Linked DNA regions of Methylobacterium mesophilicum SR1.6/6. The protein of the gene in region 2 binds, or shares a complex with, the protein of the main gene of each other region. Links are inferred from orthologs where the notes say so. Each region holds a gene or a part of one and is shown on either strand. Other genes may lie near its edges. The genes, in order: MMSR116_RS09800 and pnp.

Region 1 (14,752 bases), 2.2 Mb from region 2 along the record:
CCTCCTCGAAGACGCGCTCCAGCAGCTTCTCGGCGTCGACCGCGTAGCCGCCGAACAATTGCTCGTAGGCTTTGGCGACGCGGGCCGGGGTGTCGAGTAGGCCCTCGCGCGCCGGATCGTCGCCGGCCCAGCGCAGGAGCGTGCGAACCGCAGCCTCGGCCTCGGCGCGGCTCGGGCGGCCGGTCTCGATCCCGTCCGGGACCCGGGTGGCGGAGGCCGGCTCCGGGGCGATATCGACGGCGCGGCCGTCATCCGCCGGCCGATTGTCATTGCGCATGCCGTTCAGACCTTGCCCGTCGATCCCGTTCCGGTCGAAACCCTGGCCGTCGCCCTGATACGACAGGGATTTGAGCGCGGCATCCATGGCATCTCCGGCCCGCGCGATGCGGGACTTCATCGGGGTGCTGTCGGGCTTGGCGTACATCGTCGGATCGCGTCGGGCGTTCGAGGGAAGGTCCCGGGCTCGAAAAGGTTTCAAGCCGGCGCCCCGGGATGGACGAAAAGCCGTAGAATCCACCGTGGCCGTGGGCGCGACCCTGGTCAACGGCCCGCCTCCTCGCGAAGTGGCCGCAGGGGGCCTATATCATCGTTCGCGGGGCAACGCGCAATGCGCACACGATGCGCGTCCGGCGTGGCAGAGTCCCGAAGAACTTGAGGGCTCTGCGCCCCCCGGCCGAGGATCCGATGCTCGACGACATCTACAACCGCCGCATCCTCGAACTCGCCGCCGACATCCCGCGGCTCGGCCGCCTGGAGAACCCGGACGCGAGCGCGACCGCGCATTCCCGCCTGTGCGGCTCGACCGTGACGGTCGACCTCGTGCTCGGCGCGGACGGCCGGGTCGCCGACTTCGCCCACGAGGTCCGGGCCTGCGCCCTGGGTCAGGCCTCCTCGTCGCTGATGGGCCGGCACGTGGTCGGCGCCAGTGCAGAGGAGCTCCGCGGCGTCCGCGAGACCATGCGGGCGATGCTCAAGGAGAACGGCCCGGCGCCCGAGGGCGCCTGGGCAGACCTTGCAGTGCTGGAGCCGGTGCGGGAGTTCAAGGCGCGCCACGCCTCGACGCTCCTGACCTTCGACGCGGTGGTGGACGCCCTCGACCAGATCGCCGCCAAGCGGCAGGCCGCGTGAGGGCATGGTCCGGCGCGCGGCGCATTGGGCGATCCGGGCCTATCAGCTCACCCTGTCGGGCCTGATCGGCCGCCACTGCCGCCACTGGCCGAGCTGCTCCGAATACACCGACATGGCCATCGCCCGGCACGGGCTGTGGCCCGGCGGCTGGATGGGCTTCGCGCGAATCTGCCGGTGCGGGCCGTTCGGCACCCACGGCATCGACCTCGTGCCGGAGCGCCTGCCCGACGACGCGGCCTGGTACCGGCCCTGGGCCTACGCGCGCTGGCGCGGCGTCGAGGCGCCGCCCTCGCCCTTCGTCTGTGAGGGGGTCGGGGAGGAGGCCGACGCGCGTTGACGCTTGTGTTCCGGTTTTGTTTCACGTGAAACACGTCTCGCCGAGCGAGCATCGCGCTGCATGGACGTGCCGGAAGAGTCCCAATCGCGTGCAGACTCCCAGCAGACCGCCGTTCGCATCCGCGCCCTCATTCTGAGGTGCCCGCATCAGCAGGCCTCGAAGGAGGGCTCCAGGGATTGGGCAGCCGGCTGGAGGGCTCCTTCGAGGTCTTCGCTGCGCTCCGGCACCTCAGGATGAGGGCGCGGCTCGGAGACGCGCGGTCGTTCCTATCCGACGGCCCGCCCCCGTATCCCCAGATCCTCACGCCGCGCGGTTGGCCGCCAGCCGCTCCGCGAACTCGATCGCCTCGATCAGGCTGCGCTCGTTGGCGAGCCCCTTGCCGGCGATGTCGAAGGCGGTGCCGTGATCGACCGAGGTCCGGATGATCGGCAGGCCCAGGGTGATGTTCACCCCCGACAGGTCCATCCATTTCCCCGTGGCCGGGTCGATCTCGAAGCCCAGGAGCTTGACCGGGATATGCCCCTGGTCGTGGTACATGGCCACTACCGCGTCGTACTGGCCGGCGCGCAGCTTCACGAACACCGTGTCGCCCGGCACCGGCCCGTGGATGTCGAGACCGTCGGCATTGGCCTGCGCGATCACTGGGGTACTCACGTCGATGTCCTGGCGCCCGAACAGGCCGCCCTCGCCGGCATGCGGGTTGAGCGCCGCCACGGCGATCTTGGGCCGGGCGAGGCCCAGGCCCTTCAGCGCCTTGTCGGTGAGGTCGATCACGAGGCGCAGGCGCTCCGGCGTCAGGCGCTTGGGCACGTCCTCCAGGGCGACGTGGGTGGTGACGTGGGAGACCCGCATGTTGCCGTGAGCCAGCATCATCACCGAGCCGCGCACGCCGGTCAGCTCCGCCAGCATCTCGGTGTGGCCGGCGTAGTGGTAGCCGGCCTGGTTGAGCGCCTCCTTGTTGAGCGGCGCCGTGACGATGCCGCCGATCCGGCCAGCCATGGCGAGGCGGACCCCGGCCTCGATCGCCTTGTAGGCGAAGCGCCCGCCATCGGCCGAGAGCCGGCCCGGCTCGATCGGCGCGCCCTCCGCGTCGGCTTGGAGGCAACACAGAGACGGCCAGTCGCCATCCTCCGACACCTCGGGGATGCGCCCGGGGAGGAGCCCCAGAGCCTCCTCCGCCCGGCGCAGGGCCGGGGCGCTGCCGATGACCATGAGCTTCAGGTCGCCCGCATCGATCCGATCCTTGAGCCGGGCGGCGGCCTTGACGATGATCTCCGGGCCGATGCCGGCCGGATCGCCCATGGTGATGGCCAGATGTGAGGTCACGCGTCGCTCCTGTCGGGCGGGAATCCGTTGCTGTGAAGTAGATCGCGCCAGACGCCCTCCGTTCCGAAGGCGCCGGATTTCGACACCACCGCGAGCCCGTCCCAGCGGCCGCCCCGCAGGGTCGAGCGCGGCAGGCCCGGGATGATCTGGCCGGTGACGTCGAGGCGCTCGACCCCGAGGGCGAGGCAGAGGGCCTTCAGCGTCTCCCCGCCGGCCACCAGCAGCGTGCCCGGCCTCGCGATCCGGCCGACCGCGCCCGCGTAGGTCTCGGCGATCCGCGCCGCCGCGGCCTCGCGGGCCGTGCCCCGGGGCAGCGCGAGACTCGCCAGCACGACCCCGTTCCGGTCGAGGGACGCCGCGAGCGATCCGGCATGGTCGGGATCGTCGGGCGCGAGGATCCGGTGGTGCGGGCCGCAGGCCGCGAGCTGCGCCGCGGTCTCGGGCCGGTCGGAGCCGAAGAGGCCGAGCACGGGACCGGCGAGGCGGTGGTCGCTCGGCGGCGCCGCGCCCCGCGCCAGGGCCGCCGCGAGGCCGCCGCTCCCGCACCACAGGACCGGACCGTCGTCGCCGAGTTCCGCGATCCGGGCGAGATCGTCGTCGCTCGCCGCATCGTAGATGGCCACGCCGGCCACGGGGCCGTCGGCCGCGGCGGCGCTGCGCGCCGGCAGACCCGCTGCGCGCAGGGCCTCGGCGATGTCGCCGGAGACCGCGTCCCAAACGCCGTCGCGCCGGGCTAGCTGTCGGCCGTCCACCGTGCGGCGGCCCTGATAGGGGAAGGCGGGCGCCACGACGCAGCGGCTCCAGGGACCCAGGCGCATCACCGCGGCGAGTTCCGCCGCCCAGGGGCCGCGCAGCAGGCTGTCGACCTTCTTGAATGCGACGTCGGCGCCGTGGAGCCGAGGGGCCAGATCACCGACGACCCGGGCGGCGACGTCCGCCGACAGCTCTCGGGTGCCGGAATCGATCGCCAGGCATCCGGGAGCCTCCGCCGACAGGAGTTCCGGCCACGCCACCGGGATCGGCCCGCACAGGCCGGTGAACCCGGCCGCGGTGTCCAGGGTACCGGTGAGATCGTCGGCGATGAGGCGCAGGCGGGTCATGACGGGGCTAAGGCAGGACGATCATCGGGAGGCGGATCCCCGATCTCCGATCCGCGCGTTCGGGCCGGCCCTGCCGGACGGCTTGCACAGCGGCGCGTATTGTCAGCTTGTTATCGCGCTTACAAGCGATGAACCCGCCGGCTTGTCAATGAAATCCCGGCACCTGCCAAGTGTTGTGTGCGTGTTGCGCGTGCTCGGCGAAAGGTTGTAGCAGGCGCGCCGGGGGGGACGGCGGGTGTCAGACCTGGGATGCGGGCGACACCGGAGGACGGCCCATGCAGATTCCGATCAAGCGCTCCCTGGAGCGTATCCCCGGCGGCCTGATGGTGGTCCCGCTGTTCCTGGGCGCGATCCTCCACACGCTGTTCCCGAACACCGCGACGTTCTTCGGGTCCTTCACCGGCGCCCTGTTCAACGGCGCCCTCCCGATCCTGGCGGTCTTCTTCGTCTGCATGGGGGCGGGCATCGACTTCCGTGCCACTCCGGCGATCGCCCGCAAGGGCGGCGTCCTGCTGGCCGCCAAGGTCGGCATGGCGGCGATCATGGGCGTGGTGTTCGGGCACGTCCTCGGCGAGGCACCGGTGGTCGGCGGCGCCTTCGCGGGGATCTCGACGCTCGCGATCGTCGCCGCCATGAACGACACCAACGGCGGGCTCTACCTCGCCCTCATGGGTCAGTTCGGCCGTCCGAAGGATGCGGGCGCCTACGCCATCATGAGCCTGGAATCCGGCCCGTTCCTGACCATGGTGACCCTGGGCCTCGCCGGCCTCTCCGCCTTCCCGTGGCCGACCCTCGTGGGCAGCATCCTGCCGCTGCTCATCGGGATGGTGCTGGGCAACCTCGACCGCGACATGCGCGCCTTCCTGTCGGGGGCGGCGCCGGTGATGATCCCGTTCTTCGCCTTCGCGCTCGGCTTCGGGCTCGACCTCGCTAAGATCTGGCAGGCGGGCCTCCTGGGCATCGGGCTCGGCGTGGCGGTGGTGGCGGTGACCGGAGCGGCCCTGTTCGTGGCCGACCGGCTCACGGGCGGCAACGGCGTCGCCGGCGTGGCCGCCGCGTCAACGGCCGGCAACGCCGCCGCCGTGCCGGCGATCATCGCGGCCGCGAACCCGGCCTACGCGGAGGCCGCCGGCCCCGCGACCGTGCTGGTGGCGGCGAGCGTAGTGGTCACGGCGCTGCTCGTGCCGCTGCTGACGGCCTTCGTGGCCGCGCGGGTCCGGCAGGAGACCGCCCAGCCGGAGCCGCTTCTGGATCCGGCCCCACGGCCCGCGACACGGCCGCACTGACCCGTCCACCCGCGTTGCCGGCCGCGCATCGGGCGCGGCAACCGAAATCGAGGACGTCCTGTTGTCTCGACAGACAGCCCGGCGCGGCCGCGGCTCATCGATCATCAGAGCGGGCACAGCATGTCCACCGAATCCCGAGGCAAGACGCACATCGATATCTATGACCGCACCACGCGCGAGGCGTGGGCGCAGCGCTTCGGCGTGAGCGAGGAACGCCTGCGCAAGGCCGTGACGATGGTGGGCAGCCGGATCACCAGTGTGGCCGCCTATCTCGACAAGCCGGCCTCCTGATCCGGCGGGTAGCCCCCGTGAAGTCCGATCCACGCCTGCCTCCTGAGCCGGGCTATCCGCCCGTGCCCGACGACACACACGCTCCGGTGCCGGCTCCGGGCGGCATCACCTTCGAGCAGATCCGTGAACGCGCCTACGAGTTGTGGGAGCGCAATCACCGCCCGGAGGGGTTCGAGATCGAGTTCTGGCTCCTCGCCGAGCGGGAACTGCGCAAGGAGCGGGAGCGCCGGACGGACGACGAGCCGGCGCCTTCCGGGTCCAAGCCGCCGCGCTAGCGGCCGATCAGGCTGGCCGGATCATCCCGGGCGGGGTACCGGGATCGGCCCGCGCATCGGGAGGGTGAACCCGCCGTCCCGAGCCGGCACAATGGGGCCTGAACTCCGGAGCGGCTCTGCGGGCAGGGCGGGGCGCCGTTCCGGACCGCCCGCGTTCAGCATGCTCTCGCGGATCCGGGCTTCCTGCGACGCCCGGGATGCGTGTCCGGTCGATGCCGTCCGCGTCGCCGTCCACGCGAGCGGAACGCAGCGACCCAGTCGGCGCCACCTGCAGGTCGCGCTCCCCTGGGTCACGTCGCTTCGCTCGTGATGACGGTGAGGGCGGCGTCAACCGGAGCGTTCAACCCGACATCGTATGAGGCGGCAGACGGTCGTGCTGGCCCGCGATCGCCGGGCCGGCCAGTCAGCCGGCCGCCGCCCGGGCCTCAGCCACCGCGGCCTCGAAGGCCATGAACGCCTTGGTGGCGTCGTCCCAGGCCTGGCTGCGGACGTGACGGGCAAGCGCCGCCGCCTGCTCGCGCGCCTGTGCCAGGGGCGCCTCCACGGCCGCTGGCCGCGCCGGATCGGCGGGGATTCCGGGCGGCGGCGCATCCGCCGAGCGCATCCCGACCAGGGTTGCCGCCATTGCCCGGCGCCAGGCCGCGCAATCGGCCGGGATGCGGGCGACCAGCAGGTCCGCGCCCTCGCGCTCCTGCTGGTCGAGCAGGGTCCGGCTCAGATCCTCGATCTGCTCGAGCTGTGCGAGGGCATCGCCGATCTCCCGGCGGGCCTTGTCGGTGCCCTGCGCGATCTGGCCGACGTTGCGCGCGATGTCGCCCGTCGCCTGGATCTGCTGGGTCATGATCTCGGAGGCATCGCGCATCTGCGCCGCGACCGTCGCCACGGCGCCGCTCTCGGCCTCGACCCGGGCATTGGCCCGCACCATGGCGGCGGCGCCGGTCTCGACGGCGCTGCGGCTGCGCGTCACGGCCGCCTGCATCGCGGCCATCTCCTCGCGCAGGCCGTTCACCCGGGCGCGGATCTCGTCGGTCGCCTTGGCGGTCTGGGCCGACAGGGTCTTCACCTCGGCGGCCACCACGGCGAAGCCGCGACCCGCCTCGCCGGCCCGCGCCGCCTCGATGGTGGCGTTGAGCGCCAGCAGGTTGGTCTGCGCCGAGATCGCCGCGATGGTCCCGGCCATCTCCTCGATGCGCAGGGCCGCGGCCGAGAAGCTGTCGAGGCGGCTGCCGATCTCCTCGGTGCCCTCCTCGATCCCGCGCATGCCGTCCGAGGCGCGCTGGAGATCGCCGACGCAGGTGGCGATGCCGGCGCGCGCCGTCTCGGCGGTCTCCGCCGCCGAGGAGGAGCGCGCGGCGATCTCACCGGTGGTGGCGGCGAGCTCCTCGCTGGCGGCGGCGATCAGGCGGGCCTGCTCGGCGGTGCCGGAGGCGTCGTGGGTCATCCAGCCGATCGAGACGCCGGCATCCGAGGCCGACGCGGAGAGCCGCGCCAGAAGCGGCAGCCAAGCGCGGCTCGCCGCCGGGGCGGCCGGGGGCTTCGGGGCCGCCGAGACCGGCGCCGTGACGGCCGGCGCGACAATCGCCTCGGCCGGGACGCGCGCCAGCCCGATGGGATCGGCCGCGCCCTGGTTCTGACGCCGCCGGCGCAAGCTGAACATGCTGTAACCTCCGCCCTTTCAATCAGAGCGAAAGTCGCACGGAATCTTCAATCAATGGTGAAAGATGATCCCGCGACATCGCCGGCGATAAGCGGCTGTGCTGCAGCTTATCGCCGAACGGACCGAGGTTTGATGGTGCTCCCGGAGCGAATTTTTCCGGACGCCCGTATTCACTCGCCCGTGAGCGCGGCCTTCGTCCGGGACCACCATCCGGCGCGCTTCGGCCGGTCCGGATCGGCGGGCGGCGTCAGCACAACCGCCACGGGCTCCGGCGCCGGCTCAAGGTCAAGTTCACGGGCCGCCTCACCGGCCGCTTCCTGGGCAGGCTCGGGCTCAGCCCCGCGAGCGGCCGCGCGGTCCGGTGCCGCGTCGGCACCCCCGGTCGCGGATGTCTCCGGCGCGGCAGCGACGGGTCGATCGACCGCGGTCTCGCCCCGGCCTTCCGACGGTACAGCCTCAACGGCTTCCGCCACGGCCTGCGCGCTCACCGGTTCCTCCGCCGACAGGGCGACCGTATCGCCCGTCGCCTCGGGGGCATCCTCCGCCTCGGCCGCATCCCGGGTGCGGCCCTCGCCGCGCCCGCGTCCGCCCCGGCGTCCGCGGCGACGGCGTCGCCCGCCCTCGTCCTCGGCGCGGGCGGACTCGTCCGGCCCGGCCACCGCCGCGTCGGGCTCCCGGGCTTCGGCCGCGGCGACCGGCGCAGGCTCGGACGGCTCCCCGGCCTCGGCCGCGTCCTCGCCCTCCCAATCCTCGTCCCGGCCGTCCTCGCGGTCGTCCTCCTCCGGACGCTCGCCGCCCTGGCGCTCGTCCTCGGAACGGCCCTCTTGCCGGCCGCCGCGGCGGCGGCGGCGACGGCGCCGACGACGGCCGTCGCCCTCGTCGCGGGATCCGTCCTCGCGGGCCTCGGCACCGCCCTCTTCGGCCTCGCCCTCGACGTCCGCCTCGGCCTCGGCCTCATCGACCTCCTCGTCCTCGTCGTCGAACTCGGTGGTGGGCGAGATCGCCTGGGCGCGTACGCCCGTCACCGGGCCCTCGGCCCGCTGGGCCGGCTCGCCGCGGTCGAGCTGGAAGGCGGCGGTGGCGGCGAGCCGCTCGTCGGCCGCGATCGTGATCGTCACGCCGAAGCGCACCTCCAGCTCGCGCAGGTGTCCGCGCTTCTGGTTGAGGATGTAGAGGGCCACCTCGGTGCGGGTCCGCAGGACGAGGTTGTGGGAGGCCGACTTGAGCAGCGCCTCCTCGATCGAGCGCAGGATGTGGAGCGCCACCGACGCGGTGGCGCGCACGAAGCCGGACCCGCCGCAATGCGCGCAGGGGATCGAGGAGGACTCAAGGACGCCCGTGCGGATGCGCTGGCGGCTCATCTCCAGGAGGCCGAAGGGCGAGATCCGGCCCACCTGGATGCGGGCGCGGTCGTTCTTCAGGCACTCGTTAAGCTTCTTCTCGACGGCGCGGTTGTTGCGCTTCTCCTCCATGTCGATGAAATCGATGACGATCAGGCCCGCGAGGTCGCGCAGCCTGAGCTGGCGGGAGACCTCCTCGGCGGCCTCCAGGTTCGTCTTGAGGGCGGTGTCCTCGATGTCGTGCTCGCGGGTCGCGCGGCCCGAATTCACGTCGATCGAGACCAAAGCCTCGGTCGGGTTGATCACGAGGTAGCCGCCGGACTTCAGCGAGACGTGCGTGGAGAACATCGCGTCGAGCTGCTGCTCGACGCCGAAGCGGGCGAAGATCGGCGTCGGGTCGCGGTAGGGCTTCACGACCTTGGACTGGCCGGGCATCAGCATCCGCATGAAGTCCTTGGCCTCGCGGTAGGCGTCCTCGCCCGCGACCAGAACCTCGTCCAGATCCTTGTTGTAGAGGTCTCGGATGGCCCGCTTGATCAGCGAGCCCTCCTCGTAGACCAGCGCTGGGGCCATCGAGGTCAGCGTCAACTCGCGGACCGACTCCCACAGGCGCATCAGGTACTCGAAGTCCCGGGCGATCTCGGGCTTGGAGCGCGAGGCGCCGGCGGTGCGCAGGATGACGCCCATCCCCTCCGGCACCTCCAGATCCTGCACGACCTCCTTGAGGCGCTTGCGGTCGGCCGCCGAGGTGATCTTGCGGGAGATGCCGCCGCCCCGGCCGGTGTTGGGCATCAGCACCGAGTAGCGGCCGGCGAGCGACAGGTAGGTGGTGAGCGCCGCGCCCTTCGTGCCGCGCTCCTCCTTGACCACCTGCACCAGGATGATCTGGCGGCGCTTGATCACCTCCTGGATCTTGTACTGGCGGCGGTAGTGGCGGGGGCGCTCGGGGATCTCGGCCAGCGCGTCGCCGTTGCCGCCGACCTGGGCGATCTTGGGCTCGGCGTCGGGATCGTCGGATTCCTCGTCCGAGTCCTCGTCGGATTCGTCCTCGTCGTCCTCAGACTCGTCCTCGTCCTCATCCTCCTCGTCGGATTCCTCGTCCTCCTCGTCGGACAGGTCGTCGGCCTCGCCCACGGGCGCCGCGGTCAGTCCGGACGCGTCCGCGGTATCCTCCGCAACGGCCTCGGCGGGCTCCTCCGCCACGGTCAGGGCCTCCGCCACGGCGATGCGGGCCTCGGGCTCGGCCGGGCTGTCCTGGTCGGTGGCGGCGTGGGCGGGCTGCGCCTCGGTCGGCGCGGGGTTGCCGGCCTCGGGGGCCGCTTCGTGGACCGCTTCGCCGGCCGGGGCCGACTCGGCCTGCGGCTCGGCGATGTCGGCGGCCGCGGTCTCGGAGGCGAGGGCCTCCTGCACCGCCTCGGGATTCTCGGCGAGGGTGTCGGGCATGCCGGTGGGGGCGACCGCGGCTTCCTCGGGGGCCTGATCCGCCGCCTGCACGTCGACCTGCAGCGCGTCGGTCGTATCCTCGAACGTGTCCTCGGCGCTCACCGTCTCGTCCGTGCTGCGGGCGCGGGCTTCGGCGCGGCGGCCGCGGGAGCGGCGGGGCGAGCGGCGGCGGCGCTCCTCGCGCTCGCGGTGCTCCTCGGCGTCCCGGGCCTCCTCCTCGAGGAGCGCCTGCCGGTCGGCGAGCGGGATCTGGTAATAGTCGGGGTGGATCTCGTTGAAGGCCAGGAAGCCGTGGCGGTTGCCGCCGTACTCGACGAAGGCCGCCTGGAGCGACGGCTCCACGCGGGTGACCTTGGCGAGGTAGATGTTGCCGCGCAGCTGGCGCCGGTTGGCGGCTTCGAAGTCGAACTCCTCGACCCTAGACCCGTGGACCGTGACGACCCGGGTCTCTTCCGGGTGCATCGCGTCGATCAGCATTTTGTTGGCCATGTCGGACTCTCGGCATGGCGGCCGACGTCGTTCTCCGTGCCCGTGGTCCCGGCGGCGCCTCGCCCGACGTCAAACCTGTCGGGCGCGGTGCCGGCCTCGTCGCCGAGGCGGATGGATTCGAGGGGAAATTGCCGTCAACCGCCGTTCGGCGCCTTTGGCGCCTGGGGTTGAAACAGGCCGGGTAGAGGGACGGACCGGGACGACGCACCGATTGCGCCTCCGGGGCACGCGCAGCGCTCTGCTGGGCCGTGCGTCCGTCCATCGTTGTCCCGACCTCGCGAAACACTCTCGGCCGGATGGGACCGGCCGTGAATTCCTGGGGTGCGACGGAGGATCTCCGCCGCGACGTGCGACACCTGCCCGATCGGGGAAGACACCCGTCGCCGCCAGGCGGACCGACAGGGCCCGCCGCGACACCGCGCCCGTTTTCGCGAGGAATTCGGCCGCGTCCGCGGGCCGTTGCGGCGGCCGACGGGACCGGAAAGGGGTCGTCATCATTACAGACCGCTGCGCGGATTTGGCAAGGGTCAAGTGGGAATAGATGTCACGGAGGTGTCACCCGACGCCTTGCCCGGTGATCTGTCTATGACCGGCGCGGGTGTCCCGGGCGGCCCGGAGTCCATCCTGCGGCGGACGGCGAGGCGCACGCCGATTGTGCTGAACCGGCCCGGATCGATCGTCCAACCCACCTCGTCGTCCTGAGGTGCCGGAGCGCAGCGCGGGTCTCGAAGGAGGCCTCCAGGGATCGCAGAGGCTTCTGGAGGACTCCTTCGAGGCCCACTGGCGCGGGCGCCTCAGGATGAGGAGGTGGGTGGGATCACGCGTTCAGGGTGCCAAGCGCCTAGGTGCGTCCGCAGCGGATCCCCCGATGCCAGAGCCGAACCGCCCTCTACTCCGCCGCTTCGAGGCGCGGCGCCAAGCCGGCCAGCGCCGCCGGCTTCGGGCCGCCGGTCGCCCAGTCGAGCAGCTCCACCGTGTGGACGATGGGGATGCCGGTGCCCTTCCCGATCTGCGTGGCGCAGCCGATGTTGCCGGTGGCGATCACGTCGGGGCGCACGCGCTCGATGTTGGCGACCTTCCGGGCGCGCAGCTTCGCCGCCAGCTCCGGCTGCAGGATGTTGTAGGTCCCCGCCGAGCCGCAGCAGATATGGCCCTCGGGCACGTCCTTCACGGTGAAGCCGGCCCGCTTAAGCAGCGTCTTCGGCTCGGTGCGGATCCCCTGGCCGTGCTGCATCGAGCAGGCCGAGTGGTAGGCCACCACGAGGTCGTTCTCCGCCACCGGCGCCAGATCGAGCAGCGCGAGGTACTCGGTGACGTCCTTGGCGAGGCCCGAGACCCGCCGGGCCTTCTCGGCGTAGGCGGGATCGTCGCGGAACATGAAGCCGTAATCCTTGATGGTCGTGCCGCAGCCCGACGCCGTCACCAGGATCGCGTCGAGACCCTTGGCGATCTCCGCGTCCCAGGCGTCGATCGCCTGCTTGGCGTGGGCGTGAGCCGAGTGCTCCTTGCCCATGTGGTGGGTCAGCGCCCCGCAGCAGCCCTCGTTGGCGTGCACCACCTCGACCCCGTGCCGGTTGAGCAGCCGGATCGCCGCGCCGTTGAAGTCCGGCCGCAGGACGCTCTGGGCGCAGCCCCGCAGCAGGGCGACGCGCTTGGTCGCCTGTCCGGTCCCCGGCGGGAAGCGGCCCGGCCGGTTCGTCGGCTCGCTGGGCGGCATCCCGGCGGGGGCGAGGTCGAGCATGGCGGCGAGGCGGTTGCCGACCCGGGGCAGCCGGGCGACCAGCCCCCGGAACGGCGCCCCGAGCTTGGCGGCGCCCAGCGCGAGGCGGAAGCGGTTCGGGTAGGGCAGGACCTGGGCGAGCAGCGCGCGCAGGAACCGGTCGCCGGCGGGTCGCGCGTAGGTCTTCTCGATGTGGGTTCGGGCGTGGTCGACGAGGTGCATGTAGTGCACCCCGGACGGGCAGGTGGTCATGCAGGACAGGCAGGAGAGACAGCGGTCGACGTGCTTGACCACCTCCGGCGAGGCCGGCTTGCCGCCCTCCAGCATGTCCTTGATCAGGTAGATCCGGCCGCGCGGGGAGTCGAGCTCGTCGCCCAGCAGCAGGTAGGTCGGGCAGGTCGCCGTGCAGAAGCCGCAATGCACGCAGGTCCGCAGGATCTTTTCCGAGGCCGCCATCGCGGGGTCGGCGAGCTGGGCGGGAGCGAAGTTGGTCTGCACGGTCTCTTCCTGCCTTCTCTCCTCCCCCTTGCGGGGAGGAGGCGGAGGTGGGGGTGGCTCAGGATCGAGCGATGCGTTGCCTCCTGCACCACCCCCGCCCCTGGCCCCTCCCCACAGGGGGAGGGGAAACTACAGTCCGGCGTACATCCGGCCCGGGTTGAGCACGCCCTTCGGGTCGTGCGCCGCCTTGATGCCGGCGGTGAGCCGCATCAGCGGCTCGGCCAGCGGTTCGAAGACCGGCACGGCGGCGCGAACAGCATCGGGCGCGCGGACCAGCGTGGCGTGGCCGCCCTGGGCCCGGACCGCCTTCCGCACCGTTTCGGCGCCCGCATCGCCCTCCGAGCCGGTGGCCAGCCAGATCAGGCCGCCGCCCCAGTCGAAGAACCAGCGCGCGGCGCGCTCCGCCGCGACCGCCGCCGCCAGGGCCGGCCCGCGGGTCGGGGCGGTGGAGATCCGCCAGAGCGCGGCGTCCCGGGGCTCGGCCAGGGGCGCGGCGTCGCGCACCCCGCGCCAGAGGGCGGCGCCGGCCTCGCCGTCGAGAATCTCGGGCTGGCCGTAACGCTTCAGCAGACGGCGCAACTCGCCCGTGCGGTAGTCGATGGACTCCGAGAACCCCTCGAGGCGCATCAGGGTCCGCGCCCCGGCCGCGCCGATCCCGTCCGGGAGATGGGCCGCGCCGGTGAGTTCGAAGGGCGAGCCGAGGGCTTCCGCCAGGGCCGTGACGGCCCGGGAGTCATCCAGGCCGGGGAAGACCAGGGTGGCGACCCGCTCGCTGGCCGGCAGGACCTTGAACGTGACCTCCGTGAGGAAGCCCAGGGTGCCGTGGGCGCCGGCCATCAGCTTCACGAGGTCGAGGCCGGTGACGTTCTTCATCACGCGTCCGCCCGACTTGATCGCCTCGCCGCGGCCATTGACGAAGCGCACGCCGATCAGGCTGTCCCGGGCCGCGCCGGCGTTGATCCGTCGGGGACCGGCATTGTTGATCGCCGCCACGGCCCCCAGCGTCGGTTCGCCGGTGCTGCCGTAGAGGCCGCGCAGGTCCATCGGCTCGAAGGGCAGCATCTGGCCCCGGGAGGCCAGCAGCGCCTCGATCTCCGCGAGCGGCGTGCCGGCGCGCGCCGCCACCACCATCTCGGCGGGCTCGTAGAGCGTGACGCCGGTGAGCGCCTTGGCCGAGAGCGTCGCGCTGTCCTGCGCGGGCCGGCCGAGCCCCGCGGCTGTGCCGCCACCGGCGAGGCGCAGGCCCTCGCCGCGCCCGGCGGCCGCCCGCACGATCTCTCCGGCTTCCGCCTCGGTGCCGGGCTCGTAGACGCCCATCGCTTCCGCCCCGGTCTAACTTGGATCTTTTCCAGGATGGGTGTCGCCGGATCCGGGGCTGGTTTCAAGCGGAGGTGGAGTCGCGGGGTTTCAGCGGCAGGATTTCCTACGGGGCGCGGCTTGCGCGGCGCCCGGGCGCGGGAACGCGGAGCCCGCCCTTGTCCAGCCCTTGTCCAGCCCTTGTCCAGCCCTTGTCCAGCCCTTGTCCAGCCCTTGTCCAGCCTTGTCCAGGCCCTGTCCGTCCGCGCCCCTGGCCCTGAGGCTGGACGGCGCCGCCGCGTGGATGCGGCCCCACACGCGGCGCATGTGCCGGGCCGAACCGAAGCCGGCACGCGCGGCGACCTGCTCCAGGCCGAGGTCCGACTGGGCGATCAGGTCCCGGGCCAGCGCGATCCGGGACCGGTTGACGGCATCGGTCAGCGTCATGCCCGCGTGCAGCCTGAACAGGCGCGCGAGGTTGCGCGGGCTCGCCCCCACGATCCGGCCGAGCGTTGCGGGCGACCAGTCCCGGGCCGGATCGGCCGCGATGGCATCCTGCGCCCGGT
Region 2 (14,064 bases):
CGTTCCGCCTCACGCCCGAACCGGCCATCCTCGTCACCGTGGCCATGGCGTACGAGGGGCTCGACGCCCCGGAGGTCGCGGTGGTCGCCGCGCTCACCCATATCCGCTCGCGCCCCTGGCTGGAGCAGATGCTGGCGCGGGCCACCCGGGTCGATCCCCACGCGGGGTCCTACGACGCGCAGCAGGCGCTGATCTTCCACCCCGATGACCCGCTCTTCGCCCGCTTTCGTCTCGAACTCGAGACCGAGCAGGGCAGCAGCGTGCGTCCGCCGCGCGAGCGGCCGGCGAGCGCCGTCGTGCCCGAGCGGACCCGCTGGCGCGACGACGAACCCGCCGGGATCACGCCCCTGGAGAGCAACGCGATCGGCCTTCGCTATGCCCTGCTGCGTCCGCGCCTCGCCGAACCGGCACCGGCCGCACCGGCGCCGGAACCCCCTTCGATCACCGAGCGGACCCTGCGGCAGAGGCTCGCCGCGACGGTGGCGGCACAGGCGGTCGAGGACGAAGCCTCCCTGCGCGTGCCGCGCGGCGGCAACCTAGCGCATCGCTACAACGCCGTCCTGAAGCGCGTCCTGGGCAAGGGCCGCGCGACGATGACGCTTCCCGAGCTCGAGGCGGCGCTCGCCTGGCTTGAACGAAACCGCCTGTCGGACCATCTCGACCGCCTCGACGGCGACGCCCGCTACGCCTGGTCGGCCCGCCAGCGCCGCGGCCGCTGGCAACCGGAACGCGCTGCCGGTCGCTGAAGCGAAACCGTGAGGAGCGTCCGATGACCGAGAGCTTGCCGGCGGAATTCGCCGCGACCCTGACGGGCGACGCGCCCCCCGCGGGGTGGCCGGCGCCGCTCGCGGCGCTCTGGTGGCTCGCCCGCGAACCGGGGGAGCCGGGCTCGGAAGGCTGGGAGCGGGCGCACGCCCTCGTCCGCCAGCGCCGCGGCCGCTGGCAACCGGAACGCGCTGCCGGTCGCTGAAGCGAAACCGTGAGGAGCGTCCGATGACCGAGAGCTTGCCGGCGGAATTCGCCGCGACCCTGACGGGCGACGCGCCCCCGCGGGGTGGCCGGCGCCGCTCGCGGCGCTCTGGTGGCTCGCCCGCGAACCGGGGGAGCCGGGCTCGGAAGGCTGGGAGCGGGCGCACGCCCTCGTCCAGGACGCGACCGGTCCCGAAGCCGCCTGGGTCCACGCCCATCTTCACCGGATCGAGGGCGATGCCGGCAACGCGCGCTACTGGTACGGCCGCGCCGGCCGCAGCGAAGCCCTGGGGCCGACGGCGGAGGAACGGACCGCCCTCATCGTCGCCCTCTTGGCCTAAGGTTAGGCCCGCGGGTCGCGAGGCATCGAGTTCGGTTTCTACCTTGGCAAGATCGGCACGCGCACTCGGCGAGGCATATTACTCATGGAATTGGTCTTGTAATCTGTTTTCGATCCCGGACTTCGTACGGATCGTACGATGATCCTGATCTGTATCGCCGAAACCACGTCATCAACTGATATTAACGTTTATCACCTGCGATGATTCTCCGCAGTTTTCGGTCATACGACGCGGCTTTTCCCACAGAAATTGTATTTTACCGCTTCCCTGTTCATTGAAAGCTGATTATGCGTGCGGATCTTGAGTCGACCAACAGGGCAGCCGACTGATCGCCGTGATGAGTGTGGGATGTTTAATCTGCGGCATCGGTTTCGCGGGCCTCTCACTGCGCTTCCCGGCGCGTGCGGCCGAGCTGGAACGCTGGTGCGGGATCTGCATCGTGCTTGGATTGTGCCTGCTCGGCGTGGCGCTTCATGGCGCCCGCGCCTAGCTGTGGCGGCCGGCACGGTCCATGACGGCACGCTGATTGGGTGATCGCAGAGACCTCCCGCCTCCTGAGGGCGCGGCGCAGCGGGCCTCGAAGGATGAGAGGATCAGGCTGGAGGCCCCATATCCGACCGTTCCGGTCTCGTGCCGTGTCCCCTGCGTGGATCAGCGGGGCCGGTGCCTGTCAGGCCCTTGTCGGGGCCGGCCCGAGAGCCCGGCTGCCGCAGGCGGAGCAGAAGCGCTCGAACGTGCTCTTGCGGTGATCGCAGGCGGGGCATCGCTCGAACAGGCCGATCCCGCAATGCGGGCAGAAATTCGCGTCCGGGCTCGCCATGTCGACGGGGCGCTCGCAGCCCGGGCAGACCTTCTTGGCAAGGCGGAGGAGGGCTTGATCCGTCGCGATCTCGGTGCGCCGCTCCTCGTCGGGCCGGGCTTCGGCCAGTCGCTGACGTTCCCGGTACCCGTGGAGGGCGTTGATCGCCGCGCGCCCGGCCACGAGCGTGGCCACCACGCCGACGCCGTAATGGACGTAACCGCCGTAGCTCGGCAGATACGGCACTAGCTCGACGAAGAAGGCGAACGCCGCCGCCAGCGCGAAGCCCCAGACGAACGGCCAGTTGCGCGTGTTCCGCCGCTTCAGCAGCAGCCAGCCGGCCAGGACCAGCAGCGGAAGGGTCAAGGCCAGCCGGTAGCCGAAGACCCGCAGCTCCTGTGTTCCCTCGGCGGCCAGGAGCTTCTGCTGGGCTTCGGCCCGCTGCTCGCTCGCCTCGGTCGTCAGCGCCGCCTCCTTCTGCGCGAAACCGAGATCCGTCTGGGCCAAGCCTTCCAGCTGCTCCTCGACGGTCCGCTCGGCGGCCTTCAGGGCGTCGAGCCGCTGCGTGCGGGCGATGAGATCGGGATCCTGATCGACGCGCTGGGTCGTATCCCGTGTCTTGAGCCAGTTGGCGAAGGTCTCGCGGGCGGCCGCGGAGGCTGAGCGGGCCGCCTCAAGGGCAAGTTGCGCCTGGTCCGACTGCTGCTGGTTGTCGCCGCGCGCGCGGCGGACCTGCTTCAAGGCCGCATCGGTGGCCTGCGCCTTCTCGGGGTCGAGGAACTGCTCGAGGGCGTAGCGGTGCTCGACCTCCGGCAGATCGCCGACGACCAGTGATCCGAGCCCGATCAGGAAGCCCGCGAACGCGAAGGCCACCAGCCACAGGATGAGGGTGAAGGTCCGTTCGGAGAGACTGACACCAGATCTCAAGGCTCGATCCTCGACGGTTCCGTGGGAGCGTGACGGCGCCCGAACTGCCGGTGGCAGGCCCCCGAGTCACCCGTCCAGCCCGACACGACCGTCGCGTCCCGCGCGGCCGCAGGATCGAATCAGGCCCCGGGAGGACGCCTCGAGCCTAGCAGGACGCGCCGAGACGCGCCTGTCTTCGTGAGCGGGAGCGGGGCAAGTCTCGCGAGACTTCCGCATCATCCGCTGGAACCCGGCCCGGCGTGATCAGCAACGCGTTCCCGGCCTCGAATAGACCTGCGCGTCGCGAGAGCAGTCGATGGTCGACGCGCGCGCATTCCGGACATCCCCGCCGCGGGCAAACGGAACGCCAAGCCGCATAACCTGTTGTCAGGCCGCCCAGTACGTAAGCTGGGTCACGAGAATTGGAGCGGAGCCATGAGCCTCCTCGGCAGCATCGTCGGCAAGATCCTCCATCCGTTCGGCGGCGGAACCGCGGACGCCGCACCCGCGCCCACGGCCGGCTCGGGCGGTCCGGCCACGTCGAGCACCCCCTCGACGCCCTCGGCGCCCGGCAGCTCCGGCGGCGGCGAGCCGGTGGATGTCGCGGCGGTTCTCACCAGCCTTGCCGAGAAGAACCCGCAGACGCTCGACTGGCGCCACTCGATCGTGGACCTGATGAAGCTGCTCGGCCTCGATTCCGGCCTCGCCTCGCGCAAGCAGCTCGCCGACGAGCTGCACTACACCGGCGACAAGGACGATTCGGCCAGCATGAACATCTGGCTGCACAAGCAGGTGATGCAGAAGCTCGCCGAGAACGGCGGCAAGGTGCCGGACGACCTGAAGCACTAGTCCTTGCGGCTGCGGGATCCGGCGCGCGGCGCCGGATCCCCGTTCAGCGCCCGGTCCGCACCCGCGTCCAGAGGCGGGTCACGAAGCGCTGGGTGCGGTCGTCCCAGGCCGTGTTGATGGACAGGCGCTGCATCGTCGCCTCGTCCGGGTAGATGCCGGGATTGCTCAGGATCTCGGGCTTCACGAACTTCTTGGCCGCGAGGTTGCCGCTGGCATAGGCCACGAAGTTGGTGTTGGCCGCCGCCACCTCGGGCCGCATCATGTAGTCGATGAAGGCGAGCGCCTCGGCCGGGTGGGCGGCATCCTTCGGGATCGCGAAGGTGTCGAACCACATCAGCGCGCCTTCCTTCGGCACCACGTAGGCGATGTCGATGCCGTTCTTGGCCTCCTCGGCCCGGCGCTTGGCCTGCATCACGTCGCCGGAATAGCCGACCGCCACGCAGATATCGCCGTTGGCCAAAGCCTGGATGTATTCCGACGAGTGGAACTTCCGCACGCTGCCGCGCACCTTGTAGAGGGCGTCGGTCACCAGGGTCAGGTCGTCCCAGCGCTTCGAATCCGCCTTGGCGCCGAAGGCGGGAAGCATGCTGGGGATCAGATCCTCGGGGCTGTCGAGCATCATGATCCCGCACTCCTTCAGCCTGTTCGCCGAGGCGGGATTGAGGACGAGGGTCCAGGAGTTCAGGGCCGCGCCGGCGCCCAGCCGCTCGCGGACGGCGGCGACGTTGTAGCCGATGCCGGTGGTGCCCCACATGTAATCGACCGCGTAGGTGTTCCCCGGATCGTAGGCGGCCAGCCGGCTGGTGACCTCCGACCAGAGGTTTCCGAGGTTCTTCAGCTTGGACTTGTCGAGGGGCAGGAAGGCGCCGGCCCGGATCAGCCGCTGCAGGTAGGGACCCGACGGGACGACGAGATCGTAGCCGGACCGGCCCGCGAGCAGCTTGGTCTCCAGGATCTCGTTGTTGTCGTAGGTGTCGTAGACGACCTTGATCCCGGTCTCGCGGGTGAAGGCTTCGAGCACCTTCGGATCGATGTAGTCCGACCAGTTGTAGATGTTGAGGATCCGCTCCTCGGCGGCCGGGGCCGGCCGCACGAGGGGGAGGGCCGCCAGGCAAGCCCCCGCGAGGGCAATCGCCGCGGCTGTCAGGACGGTGCGGCGCGGGCCGTTCACCGGCTCCTCGCCGCCACGACCACGATCTCGACCAGGTATTCGGGCGCGGCGAGCTTGGCCTCGACGGTGGCGCGCGCCGGCGGGTTCTCCGGCGAGACCCAGGCATCCCAGGCGGCGTTCATCTCCGCGAAGGTCGCGATGTCGGCGAGGTACACGGTGGCCGAGAGGATCCGCTCCTTGTCGCTGCCGGAGGCGGCGAGAAGCCGGTCGATCTCGGAGAGGATCTGCTGGGTCTGGATCGTCACGCCGGTGCCGACCGTGTCGGAGGCGACCTGCCCGGCGAGGTAGACCATGTCGCCGAAGGTGACGGCCTGCGACATCCGCTTGCCCGGCTCGATCCGCTTGATGTCCATACCCGTCTCCACCGTCTCAAGAACCGGCGTATCTGCCGCCGCACCGGCTTGGCGGTAAAGGGGCGCGCGCGCAACCACCCGGGGACCCCGAGGAAAATCGTCGTCGCGTGCCAGGGTGCGGGCAACCGTCGCGGGTCGTAAAGCGTTCTGCCGCCATCGACAGTCACGCCTTGGGGTTTGTCATGGGTATCCTCTGGACCATCATCATCGGGTTCCTCGCCGGCGTCATCGCCAAGTTCATCATGCCGGGCCCGAACGAGCCCGCCGGCTTCATCCTGACCACGATCCTCGGCATCGTCGGCGCCTTCGTGGCGACCTTCCTGGGCCAGGCCATCGGCTGGTACGGGCCGAACCAGGGCGCGGGCTTCATCGGCGCCATCGTGGGCGCGGTGGTCGTGCTGTTCATCTACGGCATGATCGCCGGCCGCCGCACCACCACCTACTGATTTCCTCCGGCAGGTCCGGAAACGACGAGGGGCGCCCCGCGGGGCGCCCCTTTTTTTCTGGGCCACGATCGGCCCTGAGGCTCAGAAATGCTCGGAGGCGGCCTTCACGGCGCAATGGCCGGTGGCGCCGCGCACCGCGAGGCCGACGCCGACCACGAGCGCCAGCAGGCTTAGGAGCTTGTTGGGACGGGGCTGCGCGGCCGCGGCGGCGATGCCGAGGCCCAGCGCCACCGAGAAGGCGCGCTCCGTCGTCGACAGGTTCGGCTGCCCGCTGAAGATATCGTGCATCATGTCGTTGGCCATGAGGGTCTCCGGTTGGGAAGTCGCGGGGGAACGCGGCATCGGGCGCCCCGTTCCCGGTCGGCGGCCAGCGCTGAGCCCATCCAGAGACGAAACAAAAAGGGCGCGGCCCCGGAGGACCGCGCCCGTCTGGAAAGCCGCGCCGGCCCCAGCCGGCGCGGGCGTTTCCCTGCTTACTCGCCCGCCTCGCGGCGGCGCTCGCCGCGGTGGCGGCCGCCCTCGCCGCGGGGCTCACGCGGCTCGTCACCGCGCTCCGCCCGCTCGGCGTCGCGCTGCGCCTTGATCTTGTCGGTGATGTCCTCGCCGGTCTGCTGGTCGACGACCTTCATGGACAGGCGGATCTTGCCGCGGTCGTCCTGGCCGAGGAACTTGACCTTGACCTTGTCGCCTTCCTTGACGACGTCCGTCACCTTGGCGACCCGGTTCGCGGCCAGTTCCGAGATGTGGACGAGGCCGTCCTTGGCGCCGAAGAAGTTCACGAAGGCGCCGAACTCCATGCACTTCACGATCGTGCCGTCGTAGATCACGCCGGGCTCCGGCTCCGCCACGATCGAGCGGATCCAGTTGTAGGCCGCCTTGATGGCCTTCCCGTCCGAGGAGGCGATCTTCACGACGCCCGTATCCTCGATGTTGATCTTGGCGCCGGTCTTCTCGACGATCTCGCGGATCACCTTGCCGCCGGTGCCGATCACGTCGCGGATCTTGTCCGTCGGGATCTGCATCGTCTCGATGCGCGGCGCGTACTCACCGAGTTCGGGGCGGGCGGCCGTCAGGGCCTTCGCCATCTCGGCGAGGATGTGGGCGCGGCCGTCCTTCGCCTGGGCGAGGGCGATCTTCATGATCTCCTCGGTGATGCCGGCGATCTTGATGTCCATCTGGAGCGAGGTCACGCCCTCGTCCGTGCCGGCCACCTTGAAGTCCATGTCGCCGAGGTGATCCTCGTCGCCCAGGATGTCGGACAGAACCGCGAAGCGCTCACCCTCGAGGATGAGGCCCATGGCGATGCCAGCCACCGGACGGCGCAGCGGCACGCCGGCATCCATCAGCGACAGGGAGCCGCCGCAGACCGAGGCCATCGAGGACGAGCCGTTGGACTCCGTGATCTCCGACACGACGCGGATCGTGTAGGGGAACTCGTGGGCCGGCGGCAGGACCGGGCGGATCGCCCGCCACGCGAGCTTGCCGTGGCCGATCTCGCGGCGGCCCGGCGAGCCCATCCGGCCGGTCTCGCCGACGCTATAGGGAGGGAAGTTGTAGTGGAGGAGGAAGCGCTCCTTGTAGGTGCCTTCCAGCGCGTCGATGAACTGCTCGTCCTCGCCGGTGCCGAGCGTCGCCACGACCAGCGCCTGGGTCTCGCCGCGGGTGAACAGGGCCGAGCCGTGGGCGCGGGGCAGCACGCCGACCTCGGAGAGGATCGAGCGGACCGTCTTCACGTCGCGGCCGTCGATGCGGGCGCCGCTGTCGAGGATGTTCCAGCGGACCACCTTCGACTGGGCCTCCTTGAAGGCGGCCTTGACCTTCTCGGCCGGGAATTTTTCCGCGCCCTCGGGGCAGAGGGCGGCCATCACCTTCGCCTTCACGGCGTCGACGGCGGCGTAGCGCTCCTGCTTGACGGTCTTGGTGTAGGCGGCGCGGAGCTCCGCCTCGCAGACCTCCAGGACGGCCTTCTCGACGTCGGCGTTCTCGGGGGCCTTGAAGTCGCGCGGCTCCTTGGCGGCCTTCTCGGCCAGGCGGATGATCGCCTCGATCACCGGCTGGAAGTGCTTGTGGCCGAACATCACGGCGCCGAGCATCACGTCCTCGGAGAGCTCCTTGGCCTCCGACTCGACCATCAGCACCGCGTCCTGCGTGCCGGCGACGACGAGGTCGAGGCTGGACTCTTCCTTGGTCTCGGTGACCAGCGGGTTCAGCCGGTAGCCGCCGTTGATGTAGCCGACGCGGGCACCGCCGATCGGGCCCATGAATGGCACGCCCGACAGGGTCAGCGCCGCGGAGGCCGCGACCATCGCGACGATGTCGGGATCGTTCTCGAGGTCGTGGGTCAGCACGGTGACGACGACCTGGGTGTCGTTGCGCCAGCCCTCGACGAAGAGCGGGCGGATCGGGCGGTCGATGAGGCGGGAGACCAGGGTCTCCTTCTCGGAGGGACGGCCCTCGCGCTTGAAGTAGCCGCCCGGGATGCGGCCGGCCGCGTAGGCGCGCTCCTGGTAGTTCACGGTGAGCGGCATGAAGTCGATGCCGGGCTTCGGCTCCTTCGTGGCGACCACGGTGGCGAGCACCGAGGTCTCACCGTAGGTGGCGACCACGGCGCCGTCGGCCTGACGGGCGACCTTGCCGGTCTCAAGGACGAGCTTGCGGTCGCCCCACATCAGCTCTTCGCGTTGAACGTCGAACATTCTTGATCTCTTCCTTGCCTGCGGCGGGCCCAAGCCCGGCGCCGCCGGGGGCAAGACGGCGAGACACTTCGCTGCGGAAAGTGTCTCGCGATCCTGCCCCGATGCCGACGCCTCGAAGCGGCCCGCTTGTCGGGAGGCCGGACCCATTCCGGCAGCCCGTGATGGTGAAACGCGGCCCCGGGCCGGGCCCGGAACCGCGCGAACCCGCCTTACCGGCGGATGCCGAGACGCTCGATGAGGGCGCGGTAGCGGGCCTCGTCCTTGCGCTTGACGTAGTCGAGCAGCGAGCGGCGCTGCGAGACCAGCTTCAGGAGGCCGCGCCGGGAATGGTTGTCCTTGGCGTGAGTCTTGAAGTGACCGGTCAGGTTGGTGATCCGCTCGGTGAGGATCGCCACTTGGACTTCCGGGGAGCCGGTGTCCTTGGCGTCCTTGCGGTGTTCCTTGATGAGCGCGGTCTTGCGCTCTGCCGTGATCGACATCGCGTGCCTTTCGGGTTGTGCTGGTCGGATGCGGCGCCCCGAAACGGGCGCGCGCGGGCTCGGCGTTCGGCCGGTGCCGGGATGTCGTCCAGCACGGTCACAGCGCCAAGCGGCTCAAGCCCCGCCCGGAAACCCGGGTCGAGGCCGCGCGATCCATACACGAAACCGGGGGATATGCCAGCCCCGGGGTGGGGGCGGTTGAGCGGCTTCGCGGCACGTCCTGTGCGGGGTCCCGGATCAGGTTCCGCTTCCGCTCCACCTGTCCGGGAAGAGGCCGGTGCAGGATGAACCGGCGCCTTTTCCCGGACGCCTGGAACGCGGTGGAAGGCGATCCGGGACCCAGCACAAGAACGAGCCGCATGGCGGCACTGCCCCAACGTCTCGTCCGCGGCGGCCCCGGGAAATCGGTTAACGCCCCCGTGATAGGCCGACACCGCGCGCGAAACCCGGCCCGGCGATGAACGGCACCCTCTCGGATGCGTGCGGTGTCGTCCTCGCGACGCTGCTCGGCGTTCCCCTCGTCCTCCTGCCGGGCTACGCCCTGGGCAACCTGACCGGAATCCTCGGCTTCCGGGCGCTGGAGCCCGGGCCGCGGGCCTTGAGCGCGGCCCTCCTCGGCATCGGCCTGCTGCCGGCCCTCGACAGCCTGATCGTCCAGGCCGGCGGCGTCCCGCTGGCCCTCCTGGCGAATGGCGCGCTCGGGCTCGCGGCCCTGCGCCCGGCACTCGGCGACCTGCGCGGCCCGATCGACCGCCCGGCCGTCGCGCTCGGCGGCCTCTGGCTCGTGATCGTCGCCTACGCGCTGATCGAAATCGACACGGGCTCGGCCCTCTACCAGCCGATCACCGTCATCGACCTCGTCAAGCACGCCGCCCTGACCCGTGCGATCGCCGACGGCGGGCTGCCGCCGGTGGACCCGTTCGTCGCCCGCCCGGAGCGGGCCGGCTATTACTACTTCTTCTACACGCTCACCGCCCTGGTCGACTGGGCCGGCGGGCGGTTCGTCGACGGACGGACCGCCTTCGCGGGGATGACGTTCTGGACGGGCCTCGCCCTTTTCGGCCTGCTGGACCGGCTGCTCGCGGCGACGGGCCTCGTCCGCGACGCGGCGCCCCGGCTCGTGCGCCGGTCCCTCTGGATCGTCCTGCCGGCCGGCGGCCTCGACATCCTGCTGGTCGTCGCCGACAGGGCCCAGTCCGGTTCCTGGCTCCCGATCCCGGAATGGCTGAACGAGCAGGTCGTCAACTGGCCGACCTCCCTGGTCTGGGTCCCGCATCACGTCGCCGCCGCGCTGGCCGGTTGGCTGGGCCTCCTGGTCCTGGCCGAGGTCGCCGACCGGGCGCAGCCCGGACGGCGCGCGGAGGCTGCCGCGGTCGCCGTGGCGGGGACCGCCTTCGCGGCCTGCGCGGGTCTGTCGGTCTGGGTCTGCCTCGGCACCGCGGCTGCGGCCGCGATCTGGCTGGCGCTGCTCGGCTTCGAGCGCCGCTGGCGCGCGGCGGCCCGGCTGTGTGCCGCCGGCCTGCTCAGCGCCGTCCTGGCCACGCCTTACCTGCTCAGCCTCATGGGCAGCCGGGCCGGATCGGCCGCCCCGATCCTGTTCGGTATCAGGCCCTTCGGTCCCATCGAGGGAATCGCCGACGAGCCTGTCCAGAGCATCCTCCGCCTGATCCTCCTGCCGGCCAATTACGCCTTCGCGCTGGGCGCGCTCGCGGCCGGAACGCTCCTGTTCTGGCAGATCACCCCACGCGGCGCGGCGCATGCGCGCGAGGCGGGACGGCTCCTGACCATATGCGCCGCCGCATCCCTGCTGCTCGGCGGGTTTCTGCGCTCGGCCATCCTCTACAACGACCTCGGCTGGCGCGTGGTGCTCCTCGCTCAGGTCTCGGCGGTGGTCTGGACCGCGGCCGCCCTGGCCCGCAGCGCTGCCGGACCGCGGCTGACGATGCCGAGAGCGTTCGCGGCGTTGCTGCTCCTCGGATATGCGACGACGCTCTACGGCTTCGTCGAGATGCGGGCCTATCCCGCCGCCGGACGGGCGGATTTCGCCTTCCTCAACGGCCGCCCCGACATCGACCGGGACCTGCGCGCGGCCTATGCCTGGGCCGGCACGCACCTGCCCGCGGACATGGTGCTGCAGGCCTCGCCGCGCCCGCCGCGGGTCTTCGCGTTCGGCCTCTACGGGCACCAGCCGGTGGCGGTGGCCGACCGGAAGGCGCAGCTGTTCGGCGCGGATCCGGAGCTGGTCGCCGCGCGCGTCGCGGCGCTCGGGCCGATCTTCGGCGCCGGCCTGACCGCCGCCGAGGTGCGCCGCTTGGCTGCCGCCTCCGGTGTCGGCGCGCTCGTCGTGACGGCGCGGGACGAGGTTTGGGCCGACCCGGATTCATGGCTCCGGCGGGCGCGTCCGAGTTATGCGGGTCCGCTCGTCCGGATCCTGCGCGTGGAGGATATCCATGACTGAGCCTGCCCCCTCGCGCGCGGGTTCCGCCCTGCGCTGGCTCGGCGCGCAGACGCTGCTGCACGCGGGGGCGCTCGCCCTCGGTCTCGGCTGCTTCGTGCTGCTGTTCCAGACGGAACTCTGGTCCGGCGTGACGATCCTGTTCTACCGCGGCCTGATCCTCATGGTGGTCGCCTTCCTGATCACCCTCGCGGCGCTCACGGCGCTGGCAGGCCTCGGCCGCGCCTGGGGCCTGCGCCGCCGCGATGCCCTCGGGGCCTGCGTCCTGTCGCTGTCGCTCAACCTGAGCGCGTTCGTGATCCTGCCCGTGACGGTCGATCGCTCCATCAGCACCTTCCTGCTCGGCCAGATGGCGGCGCATCCCGACGACAGCTACAACGCCGCGCGGGCGCGGGCGGTGTTCGAGACCGTCTATCTCGGCACGTTCCGGCAGATCGAGCGGCGGCTCGCCGAGCAGCACGCGTCCGGCAACATCGCGCCCGCGGAGGACGGCTACGTCATCACCCCGCAGGGCCGGGCCTTCATCCGATTCGCCGGCCTCGTCGCCAGGGCCTTCAGGACTGACACGCGGATGATCGATGGCGGCGCCTCCGACGGATCGGCCTCCGCGCGATCGGCGGAGATCGTCCGCGACGCGGGTCCGGGTGGCGGATCCGAGAGCGGGTTGCGGCGATGATCCGTCCGCGCGTCCGGGCATGGAACGTGCCCTGACGCAGTGCTGGGATCCTGAGGCGCGAGGGATGGGAACGATGGCGGAGTCGGCGGTGACCACTGGGACCGGTGAGGCCGCGCGGCCCGGCCGGGACCTCGCCCGCAGCCTCACGGCCCCCGGCCTCGTGGCCATCGGGCTCGGCGCCACGATCGGCGCCGGCATCTTCGTGCTCACCGGGACGGCGGCGGCCCAATATGCCGGCCCCGCCCTCAGCCTCTCCTTCGTGATCGGCGGGATCGCCTGCGGCCTCGTCGGCCTGTGCTACGCCGAGCTGGCGGCGATGATCCCGGAGGCGGGCTCCACCTACACCTACACCCGCGCGAGCCTGGGCCGGTTCCCAGCCTGGATCATCGGCTGGGACCTCGTCCTCGAATTCGCCATGGCGGCCGCGACGGTGGCGGTCGGCTGGTCCGGCTACGCGCAGTCACTGGTTGCGGAGTTCGGCCTGCGGCTGCCGGCGGCGCTGGCCGGCGCGCCTGGCGACGGCGGCCTCGTGAACCTGCCGGCGGTGGGCATCGTCCTGGCCCTGACTCTCCTGCTGACGCGCGCCACCCAGGAAGCCGCGCTCATCAACGGGCTGCTCGTCGCCTGCAAGGTGGCCATCATCGTGGCCTTCCTGGGTGTCGGCGCGGCGCATCTCCGGCCGGAACTCTGGCATCCTTTCGTGCCGGACAATGCCGGATCCTTCGGTGCCTACGGATGGAGCGGCGTGGTCCGCGGGGCCGCGGTGGTGTTCTTCGCCTTCGTAGGCTTCGAGACCGTCGCGACGGCCGCGGGCGAGTGCCGGGCGCCGCAGCGCGACGCGCCGGTGGGGCTCATCGGCTCGCTGCTGATCACCACGGTGCTGTACGTGGCGATGGCGGCGGTGCTCACCGGCCTCATCCCCTACCGCGACCTCGACGTCGCCGATCCTGTCGCCAAGGCGGTCGACGCGATCGGGCTGCCGGGCTTCGCGACGGTGATCAAGGCCGGCGCCCTCATCGGCCTGACGACCTCGGCGCTGACCGCCCTCTACGGCCAGGGGCGCATCTTCTTCGCCATGGCGCGTGACGGGCTCCTTCCGCGCGTCTTCTGCCGGGTCCATCCGGTGACGCGCGCTCCGGTGGCGAGCCAACTGGTGATCGGCGTGTTCACCGCGGTGGTGGCCGGGCTCGTGCCTATCGACATCCTCGGCGAGATCGTCAGCATCGGCACGCTGCTCGCCTTCAGCCTCGTCTGCGCCACGGTGCTGATTCTCCGGCGGACGGATCCGGACCGCACGCGGCCGTTCCGGGTGCCGGCGGCGCCGCTCACGGCCGGTCTCGGGATTTTCTCCTGCGGGATGCTGATGGCCTCGTTGCCGGCCGATACCTGGATCCGCCTGGGCGTCTGGTTGGCGATCGGTCTCGCCATCTACGCCGGCTACGGCCGGCGCCACGCCCGGCTCAGCTGATCAGGTTGATCGTCGCCTGCGTGAGGGTGCTGAGCGCGTTCGAGGCGTTCAGGCTCAGCTCGTAGTTCCGGACCACCCGCTGCAGGTCCGCCGATTCCGTCGTGGCGTTCACGTTCGGCAGCCTGACGTAGCCCCTGAGGTCGGCCGCGACGTTCGCGGGTTCGTAGCGTCTGCGGAAGTCGCTCGTGTCGCGCACGATCCGGCCGACCGGGTCGCGGGGATCGTCGGGCACCACGGGCGCGAACACCGCGATCTTGCGGGCATAGGGTGAACCGCCGGGTGTCGTGGCGACCGACTCGGCGTTGGCGAGGTTCTCGGAGATCGTGCGGATCCGCCCGCTCTGCACCTGCCGGCCGGCGGCCAGCACGTCGGAGGCCGAATGGAGGGCGCTGGTATCCGGCATGGGGATTCGGTCGGCGATCGAGGAGCCTGACCGCAAGCTTACCAAACAGCCTT

The links.
Region 1: the proteins of pnp (region 2) and MMSR116_RS09800 are in contact, whole or in part, in a cryo-EM structure (PDB 9QH0), measured with the Escherichia coli proteins. The link is inferred for Methylobacterium mesophilicum SR1.6/6 from one-to-one orthologs.

The regions. Positions count from the first base shown.
Region 1 is NZ_CP043538.1:2,072,295-2,087,046, forward strand. What follows is about bases 7,371-10,988. They hold MMSR116_RS09800 (Rne/Rng family ribonuclease), read right to left. Parts: upstream 10,673-10,988; coding sequence 7,571-10,672; downstream 7,371-7,570. Other genes in these bases: MMSR116_RS09795 (methyl-accepting chemotaxis protein), read right to left, coding at 7,371-7,400. In the rest of the region: GTP cyclohydrolase I FolE, read right to left, coding at 1-424; MMSR116_RS09760 (iron-sulfur cluster assembly scaffold protein), read left to right, coding at 685-1,128; membrane protein insertion efficiency factor YidD, read left to right, coding at 1,133-1,465; 4-hydroxythreonine-4-phosphate dehydrogenase PdxA, read right to left, coding at 1,766-2,791; MMSR116_RS09775 (four-carbon acid sugar kinase family protein), read right to left, coding at 2,788-3,891; MMSR116_RS09780 (2-keto-3-deoxygluconate permease), read left to right, coding at 4,167-5,177; MMSR116_RS09785 (DUF3606 domain-containing protein), read left to right, coding at 5,298-5,468; MMSR116_RS09790 (DUF2934 domain-containing protein), read left to right, coding at 5,486-5,743; more of MMSR116_RS09795, read right to left, coding at 6,147-7,370; glycolate oxidase subunit GlcF, read right to left, coding at 11,562-12,890; MMSR116_RS09810 (FAD-binding protein), read right to left, coding at 13,020-14,207; MMSR116_RS09815 (GlxA family transcriptional regulator), read right to left, coding at 14,298-14,752. UniProt on the Escherichia coli protein: Endoribonuclease that plays a central role in RNA processing and decay. Required for the maturation of 5S and 16S rRNAs and the majority of tRNAs. Also involved in the degradation of most mRNAs.
Region 2 is NZ_CP043538.1:4,265,860-4,279,923, forward strand. The notes cover bases 5,920-8,849. They hold pnp (polyribonucleotide nucleotidyltransferase), read right to left. Parts: upstream 8,531-8,849; coding sequence 6,308-8,530; downstream 5,920-6,307. Other genes in these bases: MMSR116_RS20475 (YgaP-like transmembrane domain), read right to left, coding at 5,920-6,137; rpsO (30S ribosomal protein S15), read right to left, coding at 8,740-8,849. Outside these bases: MMSR116_RS20440 (DEAD/DEAH box helicase), read left to right, coding at 1-746; MMSR116_RS20445 (hypothetical protein), read left to right, coding at 770-970; MMSR116_RS20450 (double zinc ribbon domain-containing protein), read right to left, coding at 1,981-3,036; MMSR116_RS20455 (DUF3597 domain-containing protein), read left to right, coding at 3,451-3,864; MMSR116_RS20460 (polyamine ABC transporter substrate-binding protein), read right to left, coding at 3,908-5,035; MMSR116_RS20465 (RidA family protein), read right to left, coding at 5,032-5,388; MMSR116_RS20470 (GlsB/YeaQ/YmgE family stress response membrane protein), read left to right, coding at 5,571-5,834; more of MMSR116_RS20475, read right to left, coding at 5,916-5,919; more of rpsO, read right to left, coding at 8,850-9,009; MMSR116_RS20490 (hypothetical protein), read left to right, coding at 9,467-11,467; MMSR116_RS20495 (hypothetical protein), read left to right, coding at 11,460-12,140; MMSR116_RS20500 (amino acid permease), read left to right, coding at 12,214-13,608; MMSR116_RS20505 (flagellar basal body rod protein FlgC), read right to left, coding at 13,601-14,011. UniProt on the Escherichia coli protein: Involved in mRNA degradation. Catalyzes the phosphorolysis of single-stranded polyribonucleotides processively in the 3'- to 5'-direction. Also involved, along with RNase II, in tRNA processing.